2 regions of the Desulfomicrobium escambiense DSM 10707 genome follow, and region 1 is predicted to be linked to the other one. Evidence: predicted binding sites of a transcription regulator. Region 1 holds the regulator's gene; the other holds the start of a gene.
The links. Region 1 encodes sigma-54, which starts transcription at its own class of promoters, with help from an activator protein. Its sites were predicted from a motif close to CTGGCACGGNNNNTGCTT; they were not measured.
Positions count from the first base shown of each region.

Region 1 (6,535 bases):
GGTCTTGGCCCGGATGTGCGGCAGCCAGGCCTCGATGACCTGACCGTGGACCAGTCGGTTGTCGATGCGGAACCAGAGCACGCCTAGGCCTCGCCGATCTTGCGGGTCAGCACCTCGCCCGCGAGCACGATGCCCTGGATGCCTGCGTTTTTGGCATTCTGGGCCAACTGGGTCAGCTCCTGGTCGCGCATGCCGAGGATGCGCAGCAGCATGGGCAGGTTGACGCCGGTCAGGACGTCGACCTTGCCGGGCTGGAGCAGGGACAGGCTGATGTTGGACGGCGTGCCGCCGAACATGTCGGTCAGGATGATCACGCCTTCGCCCGTCTCCATCCGTTTGACGGCGCTTTTCAGGTCCGTCAGCAGGGTGGCCATGTCCACCGCGCCTTCCACCGCCAGGTGGGCGCATTGTTCCTGCGGCCCCAGGATGGTCTGGGCAGCCTCCAGCAGATGCTGGCCGAACTGGCCATGGGTCACCAGAATCACTCCAACCATTCTTCCTCCAGAAAGCGTTATCCGAGACTGAAATGTCGATGCTCCACCGAGACGGTGTACCCGCACGCCCTCAGGTGGGCAAGCACGGCTTCGGTCACGGCCACGGAGCGGTGCCTGCCGCCGGTGCAGCCGAAGGCCATGGTCAGGCGGTAGCGCCCTTCCCTGGCGTAGAGGGGCACGGTGAAGTCGAGAAATTCCAGGAGCCTCTTCAGGTACTCCCGGCCGGGTTCGCCGTCCAGGACGTAGCGGGCGATGGCTTCATCCTGTCCGGACAGGGGGCGCAGGTCCTCGACGAAATAGGGGTTTGGCAGGAAACGCAGGTCCATGACCGTGTCGGCCTCGGCCGGGGCCCCGTACTTGAAGCCGAAGGAGATGAGGTGCACGCGCATGCCCTGGCTCTGGCTGGCGATGCTCGCCCACTTGTCCTGGATGACGCGGCGCAGGTCGTGGACCGAGTAGTGGGACGTGTCGACGACCAGGTCGGCTTGGTTGCGGATGGGCTCCAGAATCTCCCGTTCCCGGTCCAGGGCGGCTTCCAGGCCCAGATTGCCCGTGGCCAGGGGGTGGGGCCGGCGCGTGGTGGCGTAGCGGCGCAGCAGAACCTGGTCCGAGGAGTCCGTGAAGAGGATGGTCGGGCGCACCGACAGCTTCTCCATGTCCTGCAGCACTTCACGCCACTGCCCGGCGAAGTCGGGCTGGCGCAGGTCCATGCCCATGGCCAGGCCCGGGTAGTCCTTGGACGGGGACGAGAAGAACAGCTCGATCAGGGCCGGGGCCATGCGGGCAGGCAGACCGTCCACGCAGAAGAAGCCCATGTCCTCGAAGACGCGCAGGGCCGTGCTCTTGCCGGAGCCCGACATGCCCGAGACGATGACGACGTTTTTGAGTTCGCTGCGTTTTTCCATGTGGGCGTGCCCTGCGCGGTTTTCAGACGGACTGCAGCAGCCGCCACAGGCTTTCGCCGTCGGCGGCGTCGGAAAAAGCCTGACGGAAGCCGGTGTCCTTGAGCAGGCGCGAGATTGTGGCCAGGATCTTCAGGTGCAGGCCCACCACGTTGGAGGGGGCCAGGACCGTGAAGAAGATGGTGGCCGGCTTGTGGTCCAGGCTGGCGAAATCGACGCCCTCGCGGCTGCGGCCCACGATGACCATGACCTGGCCGAGGCTGTCCAGCTTCCCGTGGGGGATGGCGATGCCGTCGCCGATGCCCGTGGTGCCGAGCAGTTCTCGGTCCATGAGCACCTGGGCCACGCGATTGGCGTCCACGCCGGGAAATTTGGCCGGAAGCGACGAAACGAGTTCGGCCAGGACCTCCTTCTTGGTCCTGGCCGAAAGGTCGGGAATGATCAGGTCCTTGTCCAGATATTCGGCAAGCTTCATGCCCTTATACCCCAGGGTCGATGAGGCCGAAGTCGCCGGTCTTGCGGCGGTAGATGACATTGACGCGTTCGTTCTCGGCGTTCAGGAAGACGAGGAAGTCGTTCTCCGTCTTGCCGAGCTGCATGGCGGCCTCTTCGACGACCATGGGTTTGGGCTCGAAGTGGTCGGTCTGCTGGATGCTCTGTCTGCGCTTGCCCGTGGTGTCCTCGTCGAAGCTGATGACGTCCATGCGCACGGTCTCGCCACCGGCCTTGCGCTTGCTCTTGTCCTTGTCGCGGATCTTGCGCATCTGGGCCTCGAGCTTGTCCCACACCATGTCCACGGTGGAGTACATGTCCTCGCTGTCCTCGCGGGCGGAGATGTGCACGTTCTTGCCGGTCAGGACGACGTCGGCGATATGGCGGAATTTCTCGACTTCGAGATTGACCTGCAGTTCGGCGTCAGGGGTGCCGGCCATGAATTTGCCGAGCTTGCCGAAACGGTCCTTGGCGTACTTGCGCAGGTGGTCGGAAGGGTCGAAGTTCTTGAAGTTGAAGACAATCCTCATGGAATCCTCCTCGTCAGTTGAGGGTCAACCCCGCGTCTTCCCCGAAGGGCGGCGAAGGGTGGGATATCAAAACACCTGCTTGCGCTTGGATGAGGACTCGATGCCCAGAACGGCGCGGTATTTGGCCACCGTGCGGCGGGCGATGTTCACATCCAGCTTCTCCTTGAGCACCGCTGCGATCTTCTCGTCGCTGTAGGGGTGCTTAGGGTCTTCCTCGCTGACCATCTTCTTGATGATGGCCTTGACGGATTCGGAGCCCACCTGGGTGCCGTCGTCCATCTCCAGCGCGGAATTGAAGAAAAATTTCAGCTCAAAGATGCCGTGCGGTGTGGCCACGTACTTGCTCGTGGTGATGCGGCTGACCGTGGACTCGTGCATCTCGATGTCGTCGGCCACGTCCTTGAGGATCAGGGGCTTTAGCTTGGTCACGCCGTGCTCGAAGAAGGCCCGCTGAAACCGCACGATGCTCTCGACCACCTTATACAGGGTTCTCTGCCTTTGGTGCAAGCTCTTCATGAGCCACATGGCCGAACGCATCTTGTCGTGCAGGTACTCCCGGTCCGGGCCCTTCACCGCCAAGTTCGTGTCTTCCATGTAGTAGGGGCTCAGCTGCAGCTTGGGCAGGCCGTCGTCGTTCATGACGATGACGAAATCGCCTTCGTACTCGTAGACGAAGACGTCGGGGCTGACGAAAACGGTGTTGTCGCTGCCGTAGCTCGCGCCGGGCATGGGGTCCAGGGTCTGGATGATGTCCAGGTAGGCCTTCAGGTCCTCCATCTGGATCTTGAACTTGCGCAGGAGCGGCTTGTAGCGGCGCTTCTCGATGTCTTCCAGGTGCTCGTCGACCAGGGAGATGAGGATGGGGTCGTCCTGGCCCAAGACCTCCAACTGGATGAGCAGGCACTCCTTGGGGGAACGGGCGGCCACGCCTACCGGGTCGAAGCGCTGCAGTCGGTACAGGACGGACTGGACCAGGGCCAGGGGCGAGAGGGTCTCGGAGGCGATCTCCTCGGCGCTGGTCGTCAGGTAGCCCAGGGAGTCCAGGTTGCCGATGATGGCCTCGCCGATGGCCTCCTCCTCTTCGGTTATGTTGGAGAGGCAGAGCTGCCACAGAAGGTGGCCTTCCAGGGAAGGCTTGCCCGAGAGCCTGGCCTCGTAAGACATCATCTCTTCGAGGGCCTCGGTCTCCTTGAACTGCACCTGCTTGGTCGTACTCGAAAAGTCGCCGAGGTAGTTCTCCCAGTCGGCGTTGCGCATGAGCTCGGCGTCGTCGAAGGACACGTCGGCCCGCTGCTCGGCGGGCGGGGCCTGGGCTTCGACCTCCTCGGAGAGTTCCCGCGGCGCTTCCTCAAGCATCGGATTTTCCAGCAGTTCCTGCTGAACGGCTTCGAGGAGCTCGAATCGGGAGAGCTGAAGCAGCTTGATGGCCTGCTGCAGCTGCGGAGTCATGACCAGCTGCTGCGTCAGCTTGAGGTTCTGTCGAAGTTCAAGGCCCATAGTGTCTCTGTCGTCTACGCGTAAGATGCAGTGTTGTCGTCGGCGGATTCATCCAGCAAAGACTTTGCCACAGAAGGCAGGTCGTGGCAATCCTTGGGAAATCGGCACGCCGCTAAAGGCTGAAACCCTCGCCGAGATAGACCTTGCGCGCCCCGGGGTCGGCGACGATTTCGTCGGGGCTGCCGCTCAGGATGATGCGGCCGTCATACACCAGATAGGCGCGGTCGCAGATCTGCAGGGTCTCGCGCACGTTGTGGTCGGAGATGAGCACGCCGATGCCCTTGGCCTTGAGGCCCTCGATGATGGTCTGGATGTCGTCCACGGCCAGGGGGTCGATGCCGGCGAAGGGTTCGTCCAGCAGGATGAACTTCGGGTCGCGGATCAGGGCGCGGGCGATTTCGAGCCTGCGCCGCTCGCCGCCGGACAGGTAGGCCGCCTGCTGGTCCTGCAGGCGGGTGATGCCCAGTTCATCTAGGAGCCTGTCGGCCGTGCGCTTCTGCTCCTCGGCCGTGCGGCCGGAGTATTCCAGGATGAGCTGCAGGTTCTGGCGCACGGTCAGCTTGCGGAAGATGGAGCTTTCCTGGGGCAGGTAGCTCATGCCCAGGCGGGCGCGCTTGTGCAGGGGCCAGCGGGTGATGTCCACGCCGTCGAGGGTGACCTCGCCGCGGGTGGGCGTGACGATGCCGGCAAGCATGTAGAAGGTCGTGGTCTTGCCGGCGCCGTTGGGGCCCAGCACGCCGACGACCTCGCCCTGGCGCACGTCGAGGTCGATGTCGCGGACAACGTCCCGGACCCCGTAGCGTTTGGCCAGCTGGCGGCCTGACAGGGTCGTCACGGCTTGAGCTCCTTGGTGTCGGCCGGGGTGTTGAAGATGGCCTCGACCCGCTGCTTGCCGCCCAGGACTTCGCTGCGGTTCTCCCGCATGTAGAGCTTGATGACTTCGCCCTGGATTTTGTTGGCACCTTCCATGAGCACGGGGTCGCCTTCGAGGGTCAGGATTTCCGTGGCCGTTTCGTATGTGGCCTTGGCGCAGGTGCCGGAGCGTCCCCTGTCGGCCTTCAGGCGGACATTGCCCTGGGAGACGATTTTCTTGATGGAGCTTTGCTGGTCCATGGCGGTCTGGGTGGAGTTGCCTCCGCCTTGCTTTTTGTCGAGGAACACGGTCAGGGTGTCGGACCACATCTCGACGTCCTGGCGGATGACGTGCACCGACCCGGAAAAGAGCACCTGATCGCCTTTCTGGGTGTAGGTCATGGTGTCGGACGTGATCTTGACCGGCACGGTCTGCTCCGCCGCCCACAGGGGGGCGGCCCATGCCAGGAGGAGAATCAGAATGAGTGAACGCATAGATGTTCCCGCTCGTCAGTTCAGGGTGACCTGGACGTAGCCGCGGGCCAGGATGTCGCCCGTGTCCAGGAAATAGGTCAGGGTGTCGGAACTGCCCTGCATGGAATCGCTTGAAATGTCGATGTGGCCGGACAGAACCAGGGTGCGGTTGCCGCCCGTGTAGTCGAGGGTGTCGGCGCGCATGCGGTATTCCCCCCGGGTGGCGTTGACGCCGTCCCACATCCTGGCGCGGTCCTCCTTCTGCCAGACCTGCCCCTTGGGCGCCGTGACTTCGACGTGGTCCTCGCCGTCCTCGCCCCAGTAGGTGATGACGGGGTCCGTCAGGATCAGCTCGTCTCCGGCCTCGGCGTAGTCCGCCCCGGCAGCGCTCAGGTTCCAGAGCTTTTTGCCGTCCTTGCCCTGGCTCAGGTTCACGCCCTTGAGGCTCAGGTCCACGTCCACGTTGCGGGCGATGTCGGGGTCCAGACGCTCGGGCCACAGCATGCGCCAACCCAGGACGGCGATGCCGGCCAGGACGAGAAGGGTCAGCAGGGCCGCCAAGGCTCGTTTCATGCCGTCAGCCACTCCCGCCACATGACGTCGAGCTTGCCCTGGGCGCGCAGGACGAAGTCCAGGGCCTCGCGCACGGCCCCGTGGCCGCCCATGGCCCGGGTGGTCCAGGCCGCGAGCTTGAGAATCTCGGGACGGGCGTTGGGCACGGCGATGGGGAAGCCGACCATGGACATGGGCGCGGCGTCGACCCAGTCGTCGCCGACGTAGGCCATGTGCTCGAAGGGGATGCCGGTCTTCTCGGAAATTTCTCGCATGGCCGGCACCTTCCGGTGGTGCCCGTAATAATAGTGGCCGATGCCCAGTTCCGTCACGCGCCGCTTCACGGCCGGGGACTCCAGGCCCGTGATGACTGCGAACTCGATGCCGGCCTTGGGGCCGAGCTTGATGCCGAGGCCGTCCTGGACGTTGAAGCGCTTCATGACGCAGCCGGATTCGTCGTAGTACAGGCCGCCGTCGGTCAGCACCCCGTCCACGTCCAGGATCATGAGGCGCACGTCGCGGGCCAGGCGCTCAGCATTCATTGGGGACGCTCCAGATGGCCGCCAGCTCCGAGAGCAGGGTGCGGGCCTTGGCCAGGGGCCAGGAGTTGGGGCCGTCGCACAGGGCCTTGTCCGGGTCCGGGTGAATCTCCATGAACAGGCCCTGGCAGCCGCTGGCAACGGCCGCTCGCGCCAGGGGCGGCACGAACTCGCGCTGGCCGCCCGAGGACGTGCCCTGGCCG
Region 1 is NZ_AUAR01000027.1:14,076-20,610, forward strand. It holds gene G394_RS0115370 (PTS sugar transporter subunit IIB) at 1-81, opposite strand, end outside; gene G394_RS0115375 (PTS sugar transporter subunit IIA) at 84-494, opposite strand; gene rapZ (RNase adapter RapZ) at 512-1,399, opposite strand; gene G394_RS0115385 (PTS sugar transporter subunit IIA) at 1,422-1,871, opposite strand; gene hpf (ribosome hibernation-promoting factor, HPF/YfiA family) at 1,876-2,418, opposite strand; gene rpoN (RNA polymerase factor sigma-54) at 2,485-3,915, opposite strand; gene lptB (LPS export ABC transporter ATP-binding protein) at 4,028-4,750, opposite strand; gene G394_RS0115405 (LptA/OstA family protein) at 4,747-5,262, opposite strand; gene lptC (LPS export ABC transporter periplasmic protein LptC) at 5,278-5,814, opposite strand; gene G394_RS0115415 (KdsC family phosphatase) at 5,811-6,335, opposite strand; gene kdsA (3-deoxy-8-phosphooctulonate synthase) at 6,325-6,535, opposite strand, start outside.

Region 2 (6,535 bases), on a different contig from region 1:
ATCAAGGAAGTCAGCACCCTCATGGTCATGGGCATCGTCAAGCTGGTGGAGCGGGTCATCCCCTGGACCGACATGGGCGGGGTCATCCTCATCTCCGAGATGATCCACAAGGAGGCCCAGAACGGGCTGGTCAACCTGCTGGCCCTGACCGCGCTGATCAGCATCAACCTGGGCATCCTGAATCTGCTGCCCATCCCGGTCCTGGACGGAGGGCACATCCTCTTCTTCTTCCTGGAAACCATCACCGGCCGCCCCCTGAGCCCCAAGGTGCAGCAGGCGGCGCTTAGGATAGGCATGACGCTCCTGCTCATGCTCATGATCGTGGCGACCTTCAATGACATCCTGCGCCACTTCCGCTAGCCTCTTCCTGGCGCTGAACTGCGCCGAGGAACGCCTGCAGGTCGTTCTGGGCACGCCCGGAAGCCTCCTCTTCAGCGAGGAGATTCTCTGCCCCGGCCAGTCCATCCGCCACCTGCCCACGGCCATGGAGCGCGCTCTGGCCGTGCGCGGTGCCACAGCCCGCGACCTCGCCGGCATCGCCTGCGTGCGTGGCCCCGGGTCCTTCACGGGCCTGCGCATCGCCCACGCGGCCATGTACGGCCTGTCCCGGGCCTTCGCCATCCCCATGGCCGGGCTGGCCTACCTGGAGTTGCTGGCCGCTCAGGCCACGGATTTCGCCACCGGGGAAACCTGGGTGCTGACCTACGCCCGCAAAGGGCAGGTCTACATGCAGGGGTTCTCGAACGGCCTGGCTCTCGGTCCGGTCCGGCCCGCGCGCGTCGCCCAGGCGCTGGGCCTGCTCGCCGACCGTCCCGCCCCGCTCTTTCTGCTTGGCAGCGGCCTGCGCACGAATCCCGAACTGCAGGGACTGGCCAATGCGTCCGTCCTTCCTCCCCTCCTAGACACGCCGACGCCGACGGCCCTGCTCGCCGCGGCATGCGCTGCCTCCTACGCCGGCAGCCCTCCCCCGCCCCTGTACCTGCGCAAATCCGACGCCGAGGACAACCTCGACGCCATCGCCCAGTCCCGCGGCATTCCCAGCGATGAAGCGCGGCGTCACATCCCGGACTTCGAGTGATCCGTCCGACATGAATTGTCGGACAAATTTCCCCTAAAGAAAATCCGCTCCCTGCCGATTCAGTCATCAAGAGCAATAAAGCGGCCCCGTCAGGCTGCGAATCCAAAGGCAAGGATGCCGACAATCTTTCAAGGAGGAATTACCTATGTCACTCATCATCAACCACAACCTGATGGCCATGACCGCGGCCCGAAATCTTTCCGGCGCCTACGGCAACCTTTCCACCTCAGTGAACCGCCTGTCCTCGGGTCTGCGCATCACCACGGCGGCCGACGACGCCGCGGGCCTCGCCATCCGCGAGCTCATGCGCGCCGACATCGCGTCCCTGAACCAGGGTGTGCGAAACGCCAACGACGCCATCTCCATGATCCAGACCGCTGACGGCGCCCTGCAGGTCATCGACGAAAAGCTGATCCGCATGAAGGAACTGGCTGAGCAGGCCGCCACCGGTACCTACACTTCGGACCAGCGCCTGATCATCGACTCGGAATACCAGCAGATGGCCTCGGAAATCACCCGAATCGCCAACGCCACGGACTTCAACGGCATCTACCTGCTGAACGGCAACCTTTCGAGCGACACCTTCAGTGGTGGTGGCCTACAGTCCACCGGCAAGCTCAAGGTCCACTTCGGAACGGCCAATGACAGCGCCGAGGACTACTACTACATCAAAATTGGTACTTCGACCGCATCGGCACTCGGCGTTGGAAACGCTGCAGATCCGGACTTAGATGGCGGGTATTCAATCTCGACCCAGGAAGGAGCTCAGAAGTCTCTCGAAGCACTGAACAAGGCCATCATTTCCAAGGACAACATCCGCGCCAACCTGGGCGCCCTGCAGAACCGCCTGGAAAACACCATCACCAACCTGACGGTCCAGGCCGAGAACCTGCAGGCAGCGGAATCCCGGATCTCCGACGTGGACGTGGCCACGGAAATGACCAACTTCGTGCGCAACCAGATTCTGACCCAGTCGGCGGTGGCCATGCTGTCCCAGGCCAACACCCTGCCGCAGATGGCGCTGCAGCTCATGCAGGGATAACCTCCTTGAGTTGACGACGCATTCCCGGCCGGGTCGCGGAAGCGGCCCGGCCTTTTTTCCCTGAAGGGATGGCACCGAGTTTGCTTGAGTCCTGGATGCGAACGCACCTCATCCCAAAGCACGCGAGGCCCCATGGCTGACGACCTGACCACCACTCTCACTTCCGGAGCCATACGATTCACCGGGCTCGGTTCGGGCACCGACTTCGAGTCCATGGTCACCAAGCTGGTCGAGGTCGAGCAGACGCACACCAAACGCCTGCTCAGTTGGCGCGCCCAGTGGGACGCCAAGAGCGAAAGCTTCGACTCCCTGTCCTCGTCCCTGCTTTCGCTCAAAACGACACTGGATTCCATGAACACGCCGGACGAGTTTCTGGTCAAACAGGCCGCCTCGTCCAACTCCGCGGTCCTGACCGCCACGGCCGGCAGCGCGGCGGAAGAAAGTTCCCATCAAATCGAGGTCGTGTCCCTGGCGACCAACGACATGCACATGGGGGCGGTAATTTTTTCCTCGCCCGACGCGGTCATCAGCGGCGGGGCGGCCGGGACCTTCGCTTTCACCGTGGGCAACCAGCAGGTCTCTGTGGACGTGACTCCCACCACGACCCTGTCCCAGTTTGCGAATCTCATCAATTCCGACCCGGACAACCGCAATGCCGTACGCGCCAGCGTCATCAACGACGGTAGCGGCTACCGCCTGCAGATCCGCAGCATGGATCTGGGCGCGGGCAACGACTTCATCATCGACGATACCGCGACTTCCGGAAACCTCCTCCAGAGTTTCGGGAAAAACCAGTTCATCGAGACCCAGAACGCCAGCAACGCGCAACTCCGCGTGGACGGCTATCCCGTCGGAACGCCCACCCAGACCGCGGACATCCTCAGGGCCACCCTGGCCGCCACGGCCGCAACGGATCTGGTTGCGGCCAGCGGCGGGACATTCAAGTTCGCCTACGCCGGGAACATCCATTCCATCGCCGTTGCGGCCACAGACACATGGGCCGACCTGGCCGCGAATATCACGGCCGCCACAGGCATCACTGCCTCCGCAACCGACGTCTCCGGCAGTCTTGAATTCACCCTGACCGGGGAGCCGGGCTCGGCCAACCAGATTTCCATCATCAACGCCCCGGGCACGAGCGTCGAAAGCCTGCAGGCCCGCCACTTCAGCCAGATCCAGGGCGCCACGGACGGGTACATCGAGCGGGCGAGCAACGCCATTTCCGACATCATCCCCGGCGTGACCATGAACCTGACCAGCACGGGCACCACGACCCTGACCACCAGTCTGGACCCGGAATCCGTGACCGAAAACATGCTGACCTTCGTCGAGTCCGTGAACGCCGTGCTACAGCAAATCAAGGAGCAGACCCAGGTCACGACGGTGGGCGCCAACGTGTCCGGCTCCTTGCTGACGGGCAACTACGGGTTGCAGATGATCCAGCAGAAGCTCAAGAACATTCTGGCGGAAAAGGGCCTGGGCTTCGACTACGACCTGGACCCCATCACCTCCCTGGGCAGCATCGGCATCACCACGGATACCAGCGAAGGCTCCCCAACCTTCGGACTTCTGACCCTGGACCAGGGCGCCTTCTTCTCGGCCCTGACATCGAACCCGGACGCCGTGGCCCGCCTCTTCAGCGCGGACTACTATCCGTCGACCAAGGAAGTGGTTGACGGCCAGGCAGTGGAGTCATCCAATTTCAAGTTCGACTCCTACCTCAAAGGCATCACCGGCGCGGGAGACTTCGCCATTTCGTACACGGTGGATGCCGGAGGCAACATCACTGCCGCGAGCATAAACGGTTATTCCGCCAACATCGACGGCAACAAGATTGTCGCCTCAGGCGGTGGCAACATTTCACGCGGCCTGGCCGTCGAGGTCATCAACCTGACCGCCGGCACGTATTCCGGTCAAGTCCAGATCAAGTCCGGCAAGGCCGAGGAACTGTCGCAGGAAATCAAAAAACTGACGGACCCCCTGACGGGCACCCTGGAGATCCTCAAGGACAACTACCAGGACATCATGGACTCCATCGACGACAAGATCGCCTACGAGGAGCGGCGGCTGGCCCTGCTGGAGCGCACCCTGCGGCTGCGCTTCGCCAACCTCGAGGCAGTCCTGGGCAATTACGACAACATTTCCACGCAACTCAGCTCGCAAATCAAGAGCCTCCCCGGCTCCTCCAGCAGTTAAGGAGACAAGCAGTGCACAAAGCCGCTAACGCATACATGCAGACTCACGTCACCACCACGACCCCGGGACACCTCGTGGTCATGCTCTACGACGGGGCCATCACCTTCCTCGAACAGGCCAAGGAGGAGATTGAGGCCAAGAACTTCGCCAAGAAAGGCATCCTCATCTCCCAGGCCCTGGACATCATCGCCGAACTCGACGGCTCCCTGAACAACGAGCGGGGCGGGGACCTCGCCCAGAACCTCCACCGCCTCTACATGTACTGCAACACCCGCCTGCTGCGGGCCAACCTGAAGATGGACACGGCCATCATCGACGAGGTCGTCGGCATCCTGTCCTCCTTCCGCTCGGCCTTTGCCGAGATTTCCAGGACACAGCCCCATCCCGCGCCACCCAAGGCCGCAGCCTACTACGCACGCTGACCTGCCGATGCGCGGTATCGCCAGGGCACGCATTCTGCATCCGTCCACCGGGACACCACCTCAACCGGGAACGCGTGCATGTGCGGCATAGCCGGCTTTTTCAATCCCAGCGGAATCACTCCGGACACGAACATCCTCGGCGCCATGGCCCTGGCCATCGCCCACCGCGGCCCCGACCACCAGGGGCTGCACCAGGACGAGCGCTGCGCTCTGGCGTCCAGACGCCTGGCCATCATCGACCTGCAGGGCGGCAACCAACCCCTGGTCCACGAACCGTCAGGCATGATCCTGGTCTTCAACGGCGAGATCTACAACTACCAGCCCCTGCGGGTCGAACTCGCCAGCCTCGGCCACCATTTCCGCACCCGCTCAGACTCGGAAGTCCTGTTGGCCGCCTATGTGCAGTGGGGCGAAAAATGCCTGGACCGGCTGGCGGGGATGTTCGCCTTCGCGATCTGGAACCCCGGAGCCCGGCGCCTGTTCCTGGCCCGGGACCGCATGGGGAAGAAACCGCTCTTCTATGCGGCCCTGCCGGACGGGACCCTTGTCTTCGCCTCCGAGATCAAGGCCATCCTGCACTATCCGGGCGTCCCCCGGGCCGTGAACGTCCTGGCCATGGACCGGCTCCTCGACTACGGCTTCAACCTCGCCCCGGACACCTTCCTGGAAGGGATACGGCAGGTCCCGCCCGCGAGCTTTCTCGTCCATGATGCCAAGGGGCTGCGCGTCGCGCCCTACTGGGACATTCCCCTCGACACGCCGCCTGCAGAGCTGAGCGAGGACGACGCGGCCGAGGGCCTGCGCCACCATCTGCTGGAAGCCGTGCGCGCCAGGCTCGTGGCCGACGTCCCCGTGGCCTCGTACCTGAGCGGCGGCATCGACTCCAGCAGCGTGACCGGCCTCTACGCCCATCTCTCCAACGCGCCGGTGCACACCCTGTCCATCACCTTCGAGGACGCGGGCTACGACGAGCGCCACTTCGCGCGCATGGTCTCCGGGGCCTTCGGCACCACACACCACGAGTTCCTCTGCTCCATCGAGGAGAGGGAGGTCGCGAACTTGGTCTGGCATCTGGAAACGCCCCTGGTGACGCTCCTGAACCTGCCCCTGTACCTGCTGTCGCGTCAGATCCGCGACATGGGCTTCAAGGTCGTCCTGTCCGGCGACGGCGCCGACGAGATCCTGGGCGGGTATGACTATTTCAAGCTCCTGAAGCTCATGGACTTCATCGGCCGCAGCGAGACCCCGGCCCGCGCGAACCTTCTGCGTCGGGTCTTCCCGGCCCTCTCCTCCCCGCAGCAGGCCCTGATGCACTACTCGGCCCTGAAGGGCTTCCCCGCGGCCCACCCCGCCCTGCCGTACAGGTTCCAGGCCTTTCAGATGAAGGGGCAGCTCCTGTCCGACGGCTTCATCGAGAGACTGCTTCCGCGACTCGGGGAGCGGGACGGCGAGCTGCCGACGGTTCCTGGCTCCAGATCCCTGCTGGATCAGGCCCTGTACCTGGAGAGCCGCATGCGCCTGCCCAACCTGACCCTGCCCCTGGCAGACACCATGAGCATGGCCAACTCCGTGGAACTCAGGTCCCCCTTCATGGACCACCGGCTGGTGGAGTACGTCTTCTCACTGCCGGGCCGCTTCAAGATGCGGGGGCTGAACGAAAAGCACCTGCTCAAGAAAGGTTTCCGCACGTTCCTGCCCCCGGCCATCTGCCGCCGCCGCAAGCAACCCCTGGCCCCCCCGGGCAAATGGTTCGTACGCATGTTCAGGGGGCTGATCGGCGAATCCCTGTCTCCCATT
Region 2 is NZ_AUAR01000005.1:6,509-13,043, reverse strand. It holds gene rseP (RIP metalloprotease RseP) at 1-360, shown strand, start outside; gene tsaB (tRNA (adenosine(37)-N6)-threonylcarbamoyltransferase complex dimerization subunit type 1 TsaB) at 335-1,078, shown strand; gene G394_RS0105570 (flagellin N-terminal helical domain-containing protein) at 1,224-2,120, shown strand; gene fliD (flagellar filament capping protein FliD) at 2,253-4,316, shown strand; gene fliS (flagellar export chaperone FliS) at 4,328-4,738, shown strand; gene asnB (asparagine synthase (glutamine-hydrolyzing)) at 4,817-6,535, shown strand, end outside.
Region 2: a site for sigma-54 is predicted at 2,189-2,206, ahead of fliD (flagellar filament capping protein FliD). Genes of this name have one in related genera too.